DNA from 3 places in the Streptomyces sp. NPDC093097 genome. Region 1 is predicted to be linked to each of the others. Evidence: riboswitches for the same ligand, from Rfam matches in the RefSeq annotation. Region 1 holds a riboswitch; each other region holds the start of a gene.

Evidence for each region. A riboswitch is a leader RNA that binds a small molecule or an ion and turns the genes downstream of it on or off. The one in region 1 is predicted to bind cobalamin.
Region 2: it holds a riboswitch for cobalamin, as region 1 does, so the genes downstream of both, ACIQE0_RS18770 (cobalamin biosynthesis protein) here and ACIQE0_RS11875 (CoA-acylating methylmalonate-semialdehyde dehydrogenase) in region 1, are expected to answer to the same signal.
Region 3: it holds a riboswitch for cobalamin, as region 1 does, so the genes downstream of both, ACIQE0_RS16415 (ribonucleoside-diphosphate reductase subunit alpha) here and ACIQE0_RS11875 (CoA-acylating methylmalonate-semialdehyde dehydrogenase) in region 1, are expected to answer to the same signal.

Annotation. Positions count from the first base shown of each region.
Region 1 is NZ_JBIVOW010000005.1:377,259-382,836, forward strand. Features, by position in the region: gene ACIQE0_RS11870 (acyl-CoA dehydrogenase family protein) at 1-282, opposite strand, end outside; gene ACIQE0_RS11875 (CoA-acylating methylmalonate-semialdehyde dehydrogenase) at 288-1,787, opposite strand; cobalamin riboswitch at 2,006-2,138, opposite strand; gene ACIQE0_RS11880 (fluoride efflux transporter FluC) at 2,397-2,888, shown strand; gene crcB (fluoride efflux transporter CrcB) at 2,983-3,357, shown strand; gene ACIQE0_RS11890 (short-chain fatty acyl-CoA regulator family protein) at 3,442-4,890, opposite strand; gene ACIQE0_RS11895 (MmgE/PrpD family protein) at 5,126-5,578, shown strand, end outside.
Region 2 is NZ_JBIVOW010000010.1:48,882-54,459, reverse strand. Features, by position in the region: gene ACIQE0_RS18780 (putative cobaltochelatase) at 1-1,007, opposite strand, end outside; gene ACIQE0_RS18775 (cobyric acid synthase) at 1,008-2,765, opposite strand; gene ACIQE0_RS18770 (cobalamin biosynthesis protein) at 2,762-3,733, opposite strand; cobalamin riboswitch at 3,863-3,999, opposite strand; gene ACIQE0_RS18765 (hypothetical protein) at 4,198-4,428, opposite strand; gene ACIQE0_RS18760 (anion permease) at 4,462-5,578, opposite strand, start outside.
Region 3 is NZ_JBIVOW010000008.1:153,119-158,696, forward strand. Features, by position in the region: gene ACIQE0_RS16415 (ribonucleoside-diphosphate reductase subunit alpha) at 1-2,274, opposite strand, end outside; cobalamin riboswitch at 2,438-2,588, opposite strand; gene ACIQE0_RS16420 (GNAT family N-acetyltransferase) at 2,691-3,218, opposite strand; gene mctP (monocarboxylate uptake permease MctP) at 3,519-5,183, opposite strand; gene ACIQE0_RS16430 (DUF3311 domain-containing protein) at 5,180-5,440, opposite strand.

The DNA of each region.
Region 1 (5,578 bases):
GACCATGTTGTGGATGGAGACGAAGCCGGCGATGGACGGGCAGCCGGAGGCCAGGGTCTCGATGATCAGCGCGCCGTCGGTGCGGCCGAGCCCGCTGCCGCCGCTCTCCTCGCGCACATAGATCCCGCCCAGGCCGAGCCCCGCGGCCTTGCGCAGGACGTCGGTCGGGAAGTGCTTGGTCTGGTCCCACTCCACGGCGTGCGGGGTGAGATGGTCCTGGGTGAAGTCGAGCGTCGCCTCGACGAGGGCGAGTTGGTCCTCCGTGAGCATGGTGGTGGTCATGGCGCTCACCCCATGGTCGGGATGGTGAAGCTCGCGCCCTCCTTGGCCCCGGAGGGCCAGCGCGAGGTGACGGTCTTGGTGCGGGTGTAGAAGCGGATCGCGTCCGGCCCGTGCTGGCCCAGGTCGCCGAAACCGGAGCGCTTCCAGCCGCCGAAGGTGTGGTAGGCGACCGGTACCGGAATGGGCACGTTCACGCCGACCATGCCGGTGTTCACCCGGCGGGTGAAGTCGCGGGCGGTGTCCCCGTCCCGCGTGAAGATCGCCACGCCGTTGCCGTACGGGTGCGCGCTGGGCAGCCGCAGCGCCTCCTCGTAGTTCGCGGCCCGCACGACGCACAGCACGGGACCGAAGATCTCCTCCCGGTAGACCCGCATCTGGGTGGCGACGCGGTCGAAGAGCGAGGGGCCGGCGAAGAAGCCGTTCTCGTGGCCGTCGAGGGTGAACCCGCGGCCGTCCACGACGAGTTCGGCGCCCTCGTTGACCCCGATGTCGACATAGCGGCGCACCCGGTCGAGGGCGTCCCGGCTGACCAGCGGTCCGAAGTCGGCCTCGGGGTCGTCGCTGCGGCCGATGCGCAGCTTCCCGATGCGCTCCTTCAGGCGCTCCACCAGGGCGTCGGCGGTGGCCTCGCCGACCGGCACGGCCACGGAGATCGCCATGCAGCGCTCCCCCGCCGAGCCGTAACCCGCCCCGATCAGCGCGTCGACGGCCTGGTCGAGGTCGGCGTCCGGCATCACGATCATGTGGTTCTTGGCGCCGCCGAAGCACTGCGCCCGCTTGCCGTGCGCGGCGGCGGTGGCGTAGATGTGCGCCGCGATCGGGGTGGAGCCGACGAAGCCCAGCGCACCGACCCGGGAATCGGACAGCAGGGTGTCGACCGCTTCCTTGCCGCCGTTGACGACGTTGAAGACGCCCGGCGGAAGCCCTGCCTCCAGGAACAGTTCGGCCAGCCGCAGCGGCACGGAGGGGTCGCGCTCGGAGGGCTTGAGGACGAAGGAGTTGCCGCAGGCGAGGGCGGGCGCGGCCTTCCACAGCGGGATCATCGCGGGGAAGTTGAACGGGGTGATGCCGGCGGTGACGCCGATCGGGCTGCGCAGTGAGTGCACATCGATGCCGGTGCCGGCGTTGTCGGTGAACTCGCCCTTGAGCAGGTGCGGAATCCCGGCGGCGAACTCCACCACTTCCAGGCCGCGTTGCAGGTCACCGTGGGCGTCGGCGACCGTCTTGCCGTGCTCGGACGACAGCAGCCGGGCCAGCGACTCCCGTTCCCCGTCGACCAGTTGGAGGAACTTCATCATCACCCGCGCACGGCGCTGCGGGTTCCACTCGCCCCAGGCGCGCTGGGCCTCGGCGGCGTCGGCGATCGCCGCCTCGGTCTCTGCGCGGCCTGCGAGCGGGACGCGGGCCTGGACCGCGCCGGTGTTGGGGTCGTACACATCGCCATAGATCCCCGAGGTGCCCGGGGTGTGCTTGCCGCCGATGAAATGTGCCAGTTCACGGACCATGAATGCCTGCTCTCCGTCAGGTGAGATCCGGGGATGGCGCACCGGCCCGCACGGACGCCGAAACGGCGCGGGCGGGCGGCGCGGGATACGCAGGGCTGGGCCACCGTCAGAGGTCGCCGCTCGGCGCCCGTCGGATTCGCCGGTCGGGAGCGCGGGTGCATACCGGTGCCATGCGTGTCTGCTCCATCCTCGTGGACAACACGGAACACCCCGCGGCCGGTATCCTGACTCCCGGATCAGCACACGCTCCCCGGCCTTCCCGACGGACTCTCCGTCAGTGGCCGGTCTCGTTCGGGGAGCGCATTCCCCGGTCACAGTGGCGGGACCGCGCCGGAATCGCACCGGCTTCCCTGCACCGCGGGCCTTGCCCCCGAACATATAGTTGGACGTCCTAGTAAGTCCACCCCCACCACGTAACCGCACATCGCTGTCCGTGTTGGAGCCCCACCCGCCAGGCGCTACGCTGGGCACCCACGGCCACCGTCCCTCGGCGCCGTGACGGCGGTGGGGCCCGCCGTACCCGAACCGCAGCACCATGTGCCGCCAACGGTCCCTACTTGCGATCAGGCGCACCCTTTTCCGGGGTGCCGGCGAGTAGGAGAAGTGCGCGTGGAACCCCCTCGGACCGAGGCTCTTGCGGAATCCGTCGCCCCAGGCACCGGACCGTTGGACCGCCTGCGCCGTGCGCGGCGCCCTTCGCCCACGGATCAGTGGCCGGTGATCGGCGCGGTCTCCGTCGGCGGGGCCCTGGGCGCCGCCGCCCGCTACGGAGCCTCCCTGACGTGGCCCACCGCCCCCGGCGCCTTCCCCTGGACCACCGTGGGCATCAACGTCCTCGGCTGCGCCGTGATCGGCGTGTTCATGGTCGTCATCACCGACGCCTGGTCGGCGCACCGACTGGTCCGGCCCTTCTTCGGCACCGGCGTCCTCGGCGGCTTCACGACGTTCTCCACGTACGTGGTGGACATCCAGCTGCTGGTCAAGCAGCACCGCGCCGGCGCCGCGCTGGCCTACCTGGTCCTGACCGCCCTGTCCGCGCTGGCGGCGGTGTGGCTCGCCGCCGCGCTGACCCGGCGCGTGATCGGGTGGCGGACGCGATGACCGGGCGGAACCGCAGCGCACTCATGGACCAGGCACCGGCGACCCGCGACGGGGTCCGGGCCGACCGCACCACCGACCAGCAGGAGACCACGGCGTGAACTGGGCCCTCGTCCTCATAGGCGCGATGATCGGCGCCCCCCTGAGGTATCTGACCGACCGGGCCGTCCAGCGCCGCCACGACACCGTCTTCCCCTGGGGGACCTTCACCATCAACGTCCTCGGCAGCCTGATCCTCGGGCTGGTCACCGGTGCGGTGGCCGCCGGAGCGGCATCCCCTCATGTGCAACTGCTCGTCGGCGCCGGGCTGTGCGGGGCCCTGACGACCTACTCGACGTTCTCCTACGAGACGCTGCGCCTGACCGAGGACGGCGCGCGGCTCTTCGCCGCGGCCAACGTCGTGGGCAGCATCACCGCCGGCCTCGGAGCGGCCTTCATCGGGGCCGCGCTGGCGCAGGCGATCTGGGGATAGCGCGATCCGCTCCCCCTTCTGGCGAACGGCCCCAGGGCATCGGGTCGCGCCCTGGGGCCTTGTCGTGCCCGGGAGCGCGGAGGTTCAGCCGAGGGGGGTCCCCGACTCCACCGGGTAGGGCACATAGGTGCGGCGGTCCGGGTCGATGGCCAGGCGGCCGCCGGCCGGGGGGCGGGCCCGCTGTGCGCAGTCGCGGCGTTCGCAGATGCGGCAGCCCAGGCCGATGGGGGTGGCGGCGCGGGGGTCGTCCAGGGCGATGCCCTCGGCGTAGACGAGGCGGTGGGCGTGGCGCAGTTCGCAGCCGAGCGCGATGGCGAACTCGGCGCGCGGGGCGTGGTGGCCGAAACCGCCGCGGGTGAGGGTCCGCGCGATCCAGAAGTACCGCTTGCCGTCGGGCATTTCGGCGACCTGGGGCAGTATCCGGCCGGGCGCCGAGAACGCCTCGTACACCGTCCACAGCGGGCAGGTGCCACCGAGGCGGGAGAAGTGGAAGTCGGTCGCCGACTGGCGTTTGGAGATGTTGCCGGCCCGGTCGACGCGGAGGAAGGAGAAGGGGACGCCCCGGCGACCGGTGCGTTGGAGGGTGCTCAGGCGGTGGCAGACGGTCTCGAAGCCGACGCCGAAGCGCGCGGAGAGCAGCTCGATGTCGTAGCGCACGCCCTCGGCCGCGGCGAGGAAGGCGGTGTACGGCATGAGGAGGGCACCGGCGAAGTAGTTGGCCAGGCCGATGCGGGCCAGCGCCACGGACTCCGGCGAGGTCAACTCCACGGCGCTGGCGGCGAGTTGGTCAAGCAGTGGGCCGTGCTCCAACAGGGCGAGCTGGGTGGCGAGTTGGAAGGCGCGCTGGCCGTCGCTGAGCCAGGGGGAGAGGAACAGCAGACCGGTGTCGGGGTCGTACCGCCGGGCGTCGGCGGCACGGCCCGGCGCCGTCTGCACCACCCGGACGCCGCTCCGCTCGGCGAGGCGGGCGGTGAGCGGGTCGGCGGACCGGCCCGGCCGCAGTCCCATGCTCTCGGCCGCGCGCTCGGCCTCGGTGTCCAGGGGCTCGAAGTGGTTGTGGTGGGTGTAGAAGAAGTCCCGGACCTCGTCGTGCGGCTCGGTCGCGGGCAGCAGGCCGTCGTGCGCGCCGGGGGCCCCGAGGGCGGCGGCCTGTTCGGCGGTGTCGCGGTAGCGGCGGTGGAGGGAGACCAGCGCGCGGGCCACCTCCGGGTGGTCGCGGGCGGCTTCGGTGATCTCCTCGGCGGCGGGCAGCGGCACCCCGCACGCCTCGTCGGCGAGGGCGGCCCGCAGGTCGGCGGCGAGCCGGTCCTCCTCGGCGTCGGAGAAGAACTCCGCGTCGACGCCGAAGACCTCCGCGATCCGCAGCAGCACCGGTGCGGTCAGCGGGCGCTGGCTCTGCTCGATCTGGTTGGCGTAGCTGGTGGAGATGCCCAGGGCGCGTGCCAGGTCGACCTGGTTCATGCCGTGCTCGCGACGCAGGCGGCGCAGCTTGGCATGCGCGTAGACCTTGCGGTCGGCCGGTCGACGGGCCATCGCCCACCTCCTCGTCGCGGGACCGCGGGAACCGGTGCCGCCGGGTGCTACCGCGCGGCCCCGCAGCGGCAGTACCTTGCGAACATAGCATCCGCACAATTCGCAACATTCGCAGATTCACAGCCCCGGACCGTAGGGAATCCGCAGCTTGGCGGGGTGGCGCGAGCAGAGCCGCGCGGGGAGTCTCGATCACGTCAGCACTCGCCAGGACCACCCGACCTCCACGAGGAGTCCCGTGATCGAGCACCACGTCCGTGTCCACCCCAGCGCCGACCGGCTCCCCCGCGAGGACCAGCTCGCCTGGAAGCTCGCGGCGGTGGCGACCGGCACCGAGGAACTGGACGCCGACAGCGCCGGCATGGCCGTCAACCGCGTCATCGACAACGCCTCGGTCGCCGTCGCCTCCCTGCTGCGCCGACCGGTCGCCGTCGCCCGCGCCCAGGCCACCGCGCACCCCGGCGCCTCCCCCGGCGCCTCGGTCTTCGGCACCCGCACCCGCGTCTCCCCGGAGTGGGCCGCCTGGGCGAACGGCACCGCGGTCCGCGAGCTGGACTTCCACGACACCTACCTGGCCGCCGACTACTCCCACCCCGGCGACAACATCCCGCCCCTGCTCGCCGTCGCCCAGCACACCGGCCGCACCGGCGCCGACCTGCTGCGCGCCGCCGTCGCCGCGTACGAGATCCAC
Region 2 (5,578 bases), on a different contig from region 1:
GACTCCTCCAACACCTGGTCCAGCTTGTCCTCGTCGAGCCCGGGCGCGTCGAACGGGGCCCGCCGGCGCCGGTGCGGCAGCGCCAGCAGCGCCGCCTGCCGGACGTCCTCCGGCAGCACCTCGGTGCGCCCGGCCCAGGCCGCCAGCGCGCTCGCGGTGCGGGCCATCACGATGTCCGCCCGCATCCCGTCGACCTCGAACGCCGCACAGGTCGCCGCGATCTGCCGCAGTGCCTTGTCGCCGAGCCGCACCTGCGGCAGCAACTCCCGCGCCGCCGCGATCCGTTCGCGCAGCTCCCGCTCCTCGTCGGCCCAGCGCGCCGCGAAGCCCGCCGGGTCGTCGTCGTACGCCAGCCGGCGGCGGACCACGTCGACCCGCTGCTCCGGGTCCCGGGACGCCGCGACCTCCACGGTCAACCCGAACCGGTCCAGCAACTGCGGCCGCAGCTCGCCCTCTTCGGGGTTCATCGTCCCGACGAGCAGGAAGCGCGCGGCGTGCCGCACGGAGACGCCCTCCCGCTCCACGTAGGAGGCACCCATGGCGGCGGCGTCCAGCAGCACGTCGACCAGATGATCATGGAGCAGGTTGACTTCGTCGACGTAGAGGATTCCCCGGTGGGCGGCCGCGAGCAGTCCCGGCTCGAACGCCTTCACCCCCTCGGCGAGCGCCCGCTCGATGTCGAGCGCACCGACCAGCCGGTCCTCGGACGCGCCCACCGGCAACTCGACCATCCGCGTGGGCCGGTCCTCGGCGGCGCCCGTTTCGTGGGGGCCGTCGGGGCAGCCGGGGTCGGGGTCGGCGGGGGCGCAGGCGAAGCGGCAGCCCGGGACGACGTCGATGAGCGGCATCAGCGCCGTGAGGCCGCGCACGATCGTCGATTTCGCGGTGCCCTTCTCCCCGCGAACGAGCACGCCGCCGATGGCCGGCGAGAGGGCATTGAGCAGCAGGCTCAGCCGCATGTCGGACATGCCGACAACAGCGGTGAACGGGTATGGGGCCGAGGCCATTTAACGGGTACCCCTTTCGAAGGAGGCGCTGTGATCAGATGCGTCACCGACCGCAGGCTGTGCAACAGTTTCGCCGTCGGCTCTGCTTTCGCGGGGCTGTTCCGGGGACCGCCAAGTGCGCGGCGGTACGGGCTCTTTCGGCTCCGCGCACGCGGAGACGCCCGGCACGTCCGGCGCCCCCGGAGGCACGAACGGCAGCCCCTCCGGCGCCCCTTCCTCGATCAGCCGCAGCAGCGCCCCGGTGTCGGCGTGCTCCTCGATCAGATCGCCGAGCCGGTCCAACTGCTCCTCGCGCAGCGCGGCGAAGCTGGTGTCCGGCGCCGGGACGAAGCGCCGGCCGGCCGCCCGCGCCACCTCCCGCAGGAACGCCCGCCGGAAACCGTCGCTCTCCAGGCAGCCGTGCCAGTGCGTGCCCCATACGGAGCCCACCCGGCAGCCGTCCAGGCTCTGTCCTCGGTCATCACAGAGGAACGCCTCGTCCCCGCCGGTCACTTCGGCGACCCCGTGGTGGATCTCGTAGCCCTCCACCCGCTCGCCCAGCGCTCGACCCACCGGCCTCGCGAGGGTCTTCTCACGGGCGAACCGCACCCGTACGGGCAGCAGCCCCAGCCCGTCCACCGCGCCCGCGCGCGACTCGACCTCGTCCTCGATGTGTTCGCCCAGCATCTGGTAACCGCCGCAGATGCCCAGCACCGGCCTGCCCTCGGCGGCCCGCCGGGCCACCGCGTCGGCCAGCCCGCGCTCGCGCAGCCACTCCAGGGCCCGGACCGTGCCGCGGGTCCCCGGCAGCACCACCAGGTCCGCGTCGGCCAGCTCCTCCGGCCGGTCCACGAACCGCACCACCACGCCCGGTTCGGCGGCCAGCGCGTCCACGTCGGTGAAGTTGGACATCAGCGGGACGGCGCAGACCGCGACCCGCAGGATGTCCTCACCCGCGGGCGGCGCCACCACCGACTCCCGTACGGCCCCGCGCAGCGAGACCCTCCCCCAAACTCTCGACTTCGTTCGAGCAGGGGGGACCCCCATTCCGTCCTCCTCGTCGATGCCGAGCCCGTGCGCGAACGGCAGCACGCCGTAGGTGCGCCGCCCGGTGAGCGAGCGCAGCATCTCCAACCCCGGCTCCAGCAGCGTCACGTCGCCGCGGAACTTGTTGACGAGGTAGCCGGCGATCAGCGCCTGGTCCTCCTTCGCCAGCAGCGCGGTGGTCCCGAAGAACGACGCGAAGACCCCGCCACGGTCGATGTCGCCGACCACCACCACGGGTATCCGTGCCGCCCGGGCCAGGCCCATGTTGACCAGGTCGGTCCGCCGCAGGTTGATCTCCGCGGGGCTGCCCGCGCCCTCGCAGATCACCGCGTCGTGGGTGCGCCGCAGCTCCGCCAGGCAGTCGGTCACGGTCCCGAGCAACTGCTCCTGCCGGCCGGCGTGGTAGCCACGCGCACTCAACTCGCCCACCGGCTTCCCCAGCAGCACCACCTGGCTGCTGCGGTCGCTGCCCGGCTTGAGCAGCACCGGGTTCATCAGCGCGGTCGGCTCCACCCGGGCCGCGGCCGCCTGCATCGCCTGCGCCCGGCCGATCTCCGCGCCCTCGCGGGTCACGAACGAGTTCAGCGACATGTTCTGCGCCTTGAACGGCGCGACCTTCACGCCCTGCCGCACCAGCCAGCGGCAGATCCCGGCCGTCACCACGCTCTTGCCGGCGTCGGACGTCGTCCCGGCCACCAGCAGCCCACCGGCCGTCTTCCCGCGCCCGTTCACCGCGCGCCCCTCCCGCTCAGTTTCCCGCGCCGCACGGCGTCCGCCGCCAGCCGTCCCGCAACCGTGACGCCCAGCGCCAGCGCGCTCACCCGCCGGGAGAGCCGCACCGCCCGTTCGACATCGGACACCTTCGGGGGCCGCGCCCCACCGTTGAGCACCGGCCGGTGCTCCACCCGCCCGCCGTACGCCAGGGTGCCGCCCAGCCGGATGCCCAGCGCACCGGCGAACGAGGCTTCCACCGGGCCCGCGTTGGGGCTCGGGTGCGCGCCGCCGTCCGCCCGCCAGGCCCGCAGCGCACCGCGCCGGTCCGGGCCCGCCAGGACCGTCAGCGCGGCGGTCAGCCGGGAGCCGGGCCAGCCGGCGACGTCGTCGAGGCGGGCCGCGGCCCAGCCGAACCGCCGGTAGCGCGGCGACTTGTGACCGACCATCGCGTCCAGGGTGTTCACCGCGCGGAACGCCACCAGTCCGGGCACCCCGCCCAGCGCGCCCCACACCAGGGCGCCGACCACCGCGTCCGAGGTGTTCTCGGCGACCGACTCCACCACCGCGCGGGCCATCTGCGGGCCGTCCAGCGCCTGCGGATCGCGCCCGCACAGATGCGGCAGCCGCTCCCGCGCCACCTCCAGATCACCGGCGGCCAGCGCACCACCCACGGCCCGCGCCTCCCGGCCGAGCGAGGTGCCGCCCAGGACCGCCCACACCGTGGCCGCGGTCAACGCGGTCCGGGCGCCAGGGCGGTGCCGCACGGCACGCTCCAGCAGCGCGGCGCCGGCGGCCGCGCCGCCCGCGCACAGCACCGCGTGGGCCGCGCCGTGGCCGCGGTGGTCGCGCCACAGCCGGCGTTCGACGGCGGCCGCGGCCCGGCCGAACGCGGCCACCGGATGGCCGCGCCGCGGATCCGCCGCGATCAGATCACCGAGGAAGCCCAGGACCGCGCCGCACGCGTATCCCGCGTGTTCGCCGCGCACCGGATCAGGCCGCCGTCAGGCACCGAAGGGGCCCGTGGGCAACGGGCAGAGAGGCTCTCGATGGGCAGCCGGGCATGGCGGTATGTCCTCACTCAGGGTCCGCGCCCTGGCTCGACGTGACGGCGACCAGAGTCTCCTGGCTCCCGGATCGGCGCTTCCCCCGGCCTTCCCGCCCGTACGGAAACGTACGGACCGTGGCCCTCGTCGGAGGAGCGCTCCCCGGTGACAGTGGCGGGACCGCGCCGGATTCGCACCGGACTTCCTCTGCTGTCGCCGATTGGCCCCGGCAGTCCACCACGCCCCGCGACGCCCGTCAACTCGCCCTTGACCTGCGACGCAGCGCCACCGCGGGACCTGTGGCCAAGACCACAGAGGGGCCCCGGCGCACGAACGGGGCGCCCGGCGCCGCGGCTGCTGCCGCGCCCTCCGGACGCCCCGTCCCGCCGGCTTCGCCGGCGTCGTTCTCAGGCGGCGACGATCAGATAGATCCCGTACGCCACCGCCGCCGCGCAGAGCGCGAAGGCCACCAGCGCCCCGGCCCGCGCGCCCGCGCCCGGTGCGGTCGAGGCCCCGCCGTCCGCGGCCGGCTTGCGGGAGGTGCCCACGATGCCGACGGTGAACAGGCCCACGAGCCCCACCGTCACCGCGAGGGTGACGCCGAAGACCTCGCCGAGAGCTGCCCAGTCGATGTGCATTGCGTTGTCCTTAAGGTCGGTGCGGCCGGGCCGTCAGGAGGAGGCCGTCGCGGGCTGGGCGGGGGAGTCGGCCGGGCCGTGCTGGGTGGGGATGACGGCCGCGGTGGCCTGGGCGGGCACGGTGGCCGCGGCCGCCTCGGTGGCCGCCGGGGCGAGGGGACCCGCCGGGGGCGGGGCGACGGTCTGGAGCGCGGCGGTGACGACACCGGCCGGCTCCGCCGGACCCTCGTTGACGTTGGTGTGGTCGATCGGCTTGCGCCGGGAGGCGACCCAGATGCCGCCGCAGACCGCCAGCGCCAGGCCGGCGGTGGCCGCCACGCCCCAGGTGCCCTGGTCGACGAGGAGCGCGGCCCCCGCGGAGACCAGCGCCGCGGCCGGCAGCGTCAGGAACCACGCCACGACCATCCGGCCGGCCGTGGCCCAGCGCACCACGCCGCCCTTGCGGCCGAGCCCGGAGCCCATCACGGCGCCGGAGCAGACCTGGGTGGTGGAGAGCGCGAAGCCGAGGTGGGAGGAGGCCAGGATGGTGGCCGCGGCGCTGGTCTGGGCGGCGAAGCCCTGCGGCGGCTGGATGTCGGTGATGCCCTTGCCCATGGTGCGGATGATCCGCCAGCCGCCCAGGTAGGTACCGAGCGCGATGGCCAGGCCCGCGGAGGCGATCACCCACATCGGCGGGTCGGCATGCGGGGCGACGACGCCGCCGGTGATCAGCGCGAGGGTGATCACACCCATCGTCTTCTGCGCGTCGTTGGTGCCGTGGGCCAGCGAGACCAGCGCGGCCGAGGCGATCTGGCCGGCGCGGTAGCCCTTGGCGGTGTCGGCCTCGTCGCGGCCGCGGGCCAGCCGGTAGGTGAGCCGGGTCGCCGCCATCGAGGCGAGACCCGCGACGAACGGCGCGGCCACCGCCGGGATCAGGACCTTCATCACGACGGCCTCGCCGTGCACCCCGCCGGTGCCGACGGACACCAGGGTCGCGCCGATGAGACCACCGAAGAGGGCGTGCGAGGAACTGGAGGGGAGGCCGGCGAGCCAGGTCACGAGGTTCCAGACGATGGCGCCGACCAGGCCGGCGAAGATCACTTCTGGTCTGATGCCGGCGCTCTCGTCGATGATGCCGCCGGAGATGGTCTTGGCCACCTCAACGGACAGG
Region 3 (5,578 bases), on a different contig from region 1:
CAGGTAGTACGTGGTCTTGATGCCGCGCTTCCAGGCGTAGGCGTACATCGAGCTGAGCTTGCCGATGGTCGGCGACGCCATGAAGAGGTTGAGCGACTGGCTCTGGTCCAGGTAGGGCGTGCGGTCCGCGGCCATGTCGATCAGGGCGCGCTGGGGGATCTCCCAGGCGGTGCGGTAGCGGTTGCGGACGTCGGCGGGGATCCAGGACAGCTCCTGGATCGAGCCGTTGGCCTCGCGGAGCGCGTCGCGGGTCCGCGCGTCCCACAGGCCCAGCTCCTTGAGCTCCTCGATCAGATACGTGTTGACCTGGAGGAACTCACCCGAGAGCGTCTCGCGCTTGAAGAGGTTGGAGACCTGCGGCTCGATGCACTCGTAGACACCGGCGATCGAGGCGATGGTGGCGGTCGGCGCGATGGCCAGCAGCAGGGAGTTGCGCATCCCGGTCGCGGCGATCCGGGTGCGCAGCGCCGCCCAGCGGTCCGCCCAGCGGGGCTCGGCGTTGGGGTAGTGGTCCGGGTGCAGCACACCGCGCGCCGTACGGGTCGCGGACCAGTTCGCGTGCGGGCCGTGCCGCTCGGCGAGGTCGGCGGACGCCTCGTAGGCGGCCAGCATGATCCGCTCGGAGATACGGGTCGACAGCTCCCGCGCCTGCGCCGAGTCGAACGGCAGCCGCAGCCGGAAGAAGACGTCCTGGAGGCCCATCAGGCCCAGACCGACCGGCCGCCAGCGGGAGTTGGAGGCGGCGGCCTGCTCGGTCGGGTAGAAGTTGATGTCCACGACCCGGTCGAGGAAGGTCACGGCGGTGCGGACGGTGGCGTCCAGCCGCTCCCAGTCCATCTCGCCGTCCGCGCCCAGGTGCGCGGCGAGGTTGACCGACCCCAGGTTGCAGACCGCGGTCTCGCCGTCGTCGGTGACCTCCAGGATCTCCGTGCACAGGTTGGAGGAGTGCACGACCCGGCCGGGCTCGGCGGTCTGGTTGGCGGTGCGGTTGGCGGCGTCCTTGAACGTCATCCAGCCGTTGCCGGTCTGCGCCAGGGTGCGCATCATCCGGGAGTACAGCAGCCGGGCCGGCACCTGCTTGAGGGCCTTGCCCGCGGCCTCCGCCGCCCGGTAGGCGGTGTCGAACTCCGCGCCCCACAGGTCGACCAGCTCGGGCACGTCCGACGGGGAGAACAGCGACCAGTCGGCGTCCGCCTCCACCCGGCGCATGAACTCGTCCGGGATCCAGTGCGCGATGTTGAGGTTGTGGGTCCGGCGGGCCTCCTCGCCGGTGTTGTCCCGCAGCTCCAGGAATTCCTCGATGTCCGCGTGCCAGCTCTCCAGGTAGACGCAGGCCGCGCCCTTGCGCCGGCCGCCCTGGTTGACCGCCGCCACCGACGCGTCCAGGGTGCGCAGGAACGGCACGATGCCGTTGGAGTGCCCGTTGGTGCCGCGGATCAGCGAACCGCGGGCGCGGATCCGGGAGTACGACAGCCCGATCCCGCCGGCGTGCTTGGAGAGCCGGGCCACCTGGTGGTAGCGGTCGTAGATCGAGTCCAGCTCGTCCAGCGGGGAGTCCAGCAGGTAGCAGGAGGACATCTGCGGGTGGCGGGTGCCGGAGTTGAACAGCGTGGGGGAGGACGGCAGGTAGGAGAGCGTGCTGGTCATCCGGTACAGCTCGGCGACGTCCGCCAGCGCCCGCGCGGAGCCGTCCTCGGCCAGACCGCAGGCCACCCGCAGCAGGAAGTGCTGGGGCGTCTCGATCACCTTGCGGGTGATGGGGTGCCGCAGCAGGTAGCGCGAGTGCAGGGTGCGCAGGCCGAAGTACCCGAAGCGGTCGTCGGCGCTCTCGTCCAGCGCCGCGTCCACCAGTGCGTCCAGCCGCGCGGTGTGCGTGGTGACGAACTCCGCGGTGGCGTCCGCGATCAGGCCCTCCCGGTGGCCGACCGCGATCGAGGCGGAGAAGGACGAGGCGCCCTGGCCGGCGGCCTCCTCGGCGATGGCCAGGGTGAGCAGGCGCGCGGCGAGCTTGGAGTACTGCGGCTCGTCGGCGATCAGCCCGGCCGCGGCCTCGGTCGCCAGGGACCGCAGTTCGGCCGCGTCGGAGCCGGGGTGCCGGCCGCGCAGCGCGGCGGCGGCCACCTTGCCCGGGTCGGTCGCGGTCAGGTCCGCGGTCAGCTCGGTCAGCGTGCGCAGCAGGGCGACGCCCGGCCCGTCCTCGGCCGCGGGAGGCGCGGCCACCACGGGCTGCACGACCTCGGCGTCTGACGCGGGCTCCGTTGGCGCGATGGTCACCTGATGCTCTCCCTCACTCGGCGGGGGCCGGGAGGGCGGCGGCTGCAACGGCGCGCGGGCAGGCAAGGGGGCACCCCGCGGTGAACCGGGGTGCGCGGGCCGGCCGCGCTCCGTCCACCGACCCATCCCTCGGGGCCCGGACGTCTCGACGCCGCACCGATGGCGGTGCGGACGTACCATCGGCAGGTCTTCGGACTCGGGAGCGCGGATTCCCCATGAAACGGGCCGTATCCTGCGCTCTCATACCGTTGCGGGACAGTTCCGGATTCGCACCGGATTCCCCTGCGGGCGACAGCGAGGAAGAGCATACATCTTGTGTTGCTCCCAGCATGCACCCCCACATCTTGTGTCGTAGCTCATGCCGTTCCTACGGGCGCACCAACCGCCGCACCGCCCGTCCACCGCCGGAAAACGCCTCAGGCCAGCTCTTGGGCGAACGCCCACAGCCGCACCTCCGGGACCGGGTTCCAGTCCCGCTCGGCCGCCCGTACGAACCCCAGCCGGTGGTAGAGCCGGTGCGCCGGCAGCAGGTGCCGCTGGCTCGACAGCACCATCCCGCGCAGCCCCAGCGTCCGCGCCCGCGCCAGGCAGGCCCGCACCAGCGCCTCACCGACGCCGCGCCCGCGCCCCTCGCTCCGCACCGCCAGCATCCGGAACTCGCCCTCCCCGGGCCCGGCCAGATCCGCGTACGGACTCCCGTATGCGGCGAACGTCACCGCCCCGAGCACCGTCCCGTCCGACCTGTCCGTCCCGTCTGCCCCGCCCTGTCCGTCCACGGCCACCAGCACCTCGGCGTGCGCCACCCGGTGCGCCACGTCCCGCAGCACCGCCGCATACGGATCGTCCGCCCCGGTCAGCAGGCCGTCGGCCAGGTACACCTCCACCACCAGCTCCCCGACCGTCTCGAACTCCGCCTGGCGTATGGGCCTGATCGTGATGTTCATGAGACCAGTGTGGCGGCGCCAACCGAGATGCGGAGGCGGGGCGTTGGACGTGTGCCGGTGACTGTCAGTGCCCGCCGCTATGGTCGGAAGCAGCTGTCGTCCCACTCCAACCCGAGCGCGGAAGGAGGAAGTTCCATGGCCCCGCCCACCGACCGGCCGCCCCGCATGTCCCCCGAACACTTCGAGGAGACCGCCCGGATACATGCCCGCGAGGAAGAGGGCGGGTGGCTGGAGCTGACGTAGACCGGCGGGCCGCCGCGCGTCCGGGGATGCGCGGCGACCAGTGAGGGGTGTTCGGGGTCAGTGCCCGGCCGGTGCCTCCGCCGGGGCCGGCGGCAGGTCGGGCGTGACGCCCTTGTCGCCGCGGTCGGCGGTGTAGTCGTCGGGGACGGTCTCGTCGGCGCCGTCAGGGGCCTTGAGGGCCTTCAGGACGAGCGTCAGCACGACCGTCACCAACACGTTCAGGACGAAGGCGGTGAAGCCGATGTAGCCGATCTGGCCGATGCCGGGGATCTCCGCGCTGGAGCCGCCGAAGTGCTTCTGCGTCGGGCTGGCGACGCCGTACGCGGCGAGGGTGCCGTAGACCATGCCGACCGCCCAGCCGGCCAGCAGCGCCCAGCGGTGGAACCAGCGGGTGAACAGGCCGCCGACCAGCGCCGGCATGGTCTGCAGGATCCAGATGCCGCCCAGCAGCTGGAAGTTGATGGCGACGGTCTTGTCCATGGTCAGGACGAAGGCCAGGGCGCCGACCTTGACCAGGAGGGAGACCAGCTTGGCGACCTTGTGCTCCTGCTCGGGCGTGGCGGTGGGCTTCAGGAAGTCCTTGTAGACGTTCCGGGTGAAGAGGTTGGCGGCGGCGATCGACATGATCGCGGCGGGCACCAGCGCACCGATGCCGATCGCGGCGAACGCCACGCCCGCGAACCAGCTCGGGAACATGTCCGCGAACAGCTGCGGGATCGCCAGCTGCGCATTGCCGTGGGTGTCCGTCCCGGCCTTCAGCGCCATGAAGCCGAGCAGGGCGAGGAGGCCCAGCATCAGGGAGTAGAGCGGGAGGATGGTGGTGTTGCGGCGGATGACGTTGCGGCTGCGCGAGGAGAGCGTCGCGGTGATCGAGTGCGGGTACATGAACAGCGCCAGCGCCGAGCCGAGTGCCAGAGTGGCGTACGCCCACTGGGCGTTGGGGCCGCTGGCCAGTTCACCGCGCGGCTTGCCGGTGGGCCCGGGCTGGGCGAGGGCCTTGCCGGCCGCGTGGAAGATCTCGTCGAAGCCGCCCAGCTTGATCGGGATGTAGATGATCGCCACCGCGATGACGAGGTAGATCAGCCCGTCCTTGACGAACGCGATCAGCGCGGGCGCCCGCAGGCCCGAGGAGTAGGTGTACGCGGCCAGCACGGCGAACGCGATCAGCAGCGGGAGGTCCTTGACGAACCAGTTGGCGTGCTCCCCGCCGCCGACCCCCATGACGTCCAGGACGGCCTGGATGCCGACGAGTTGGAGCGCGATGTAGGGCATCGTGGCGAGCAGGCCGGTCAGTGCCACGGCCAGCGACAGGCCCTTGGAGCCGAAGCGTCCGCGGACGAAGTCGGAGGTGGTGACGTAGCCGTGGCGGTGCGAGACCGACCACAGCCGGGGCAGGAAGGTGAAGATCAGCGGATAGACCAGGATGGTGTACGGGACGGCGAAGAAGCCGGACGCGCCCGCCGTGTAGATCGCCGCCGGGACGGCCACGAAGGTGTACGCGGTGTAGAGGTCGCCGCCGAGCAGGAACCACGTGACCCAGGTGCCGAAGCTGCGTCCGCCCAGCCCCCATTCGTCGAGGTTGGCGGACTGCTCGGCCTTGCGCCAGCGCGCGGCCAGGAAGCCCATGACCGTGACGGCGAGGAAGAAGAGGACGAAGACGGTGAGGGCCACCCCGTCGACGCCCTGGGGGGCCGCGGCGAGCGCGGTGTGCGGGAACGTCATCGGGCCGCACCGCCCTTGCGGGCGCGCTGCTCACGCTGGACCAGCTTGTAGGCGACGGACGTCAGCGCCGTCGAGATCAGCACCCACGCCATCTGGTACCAGTAGAAGAACGGGATCCCGATCAGCGTCGGCTCGATCCTCGCGTACGAACTCACCCACAGCATCGCGACGAACGGGGCGAGCAGGCACAATCCGGCCACCACGCGTGTGGGGGTGACGATCGGTCTGTGGTCCGGTGATGCGGCTTTCTCGGCCATGGCCGTGGCTCCCGTCCCTGGTGAACTCCTGGGTGATCGGCTGGAAATCTATGCCAGGGTCGTGGCGCGCGTCACTAGCTGTCCGCATATCGGTATTCAGCAGTGACCGTAAGGGAGTTGGGGGCTTCCGGTGCGTGG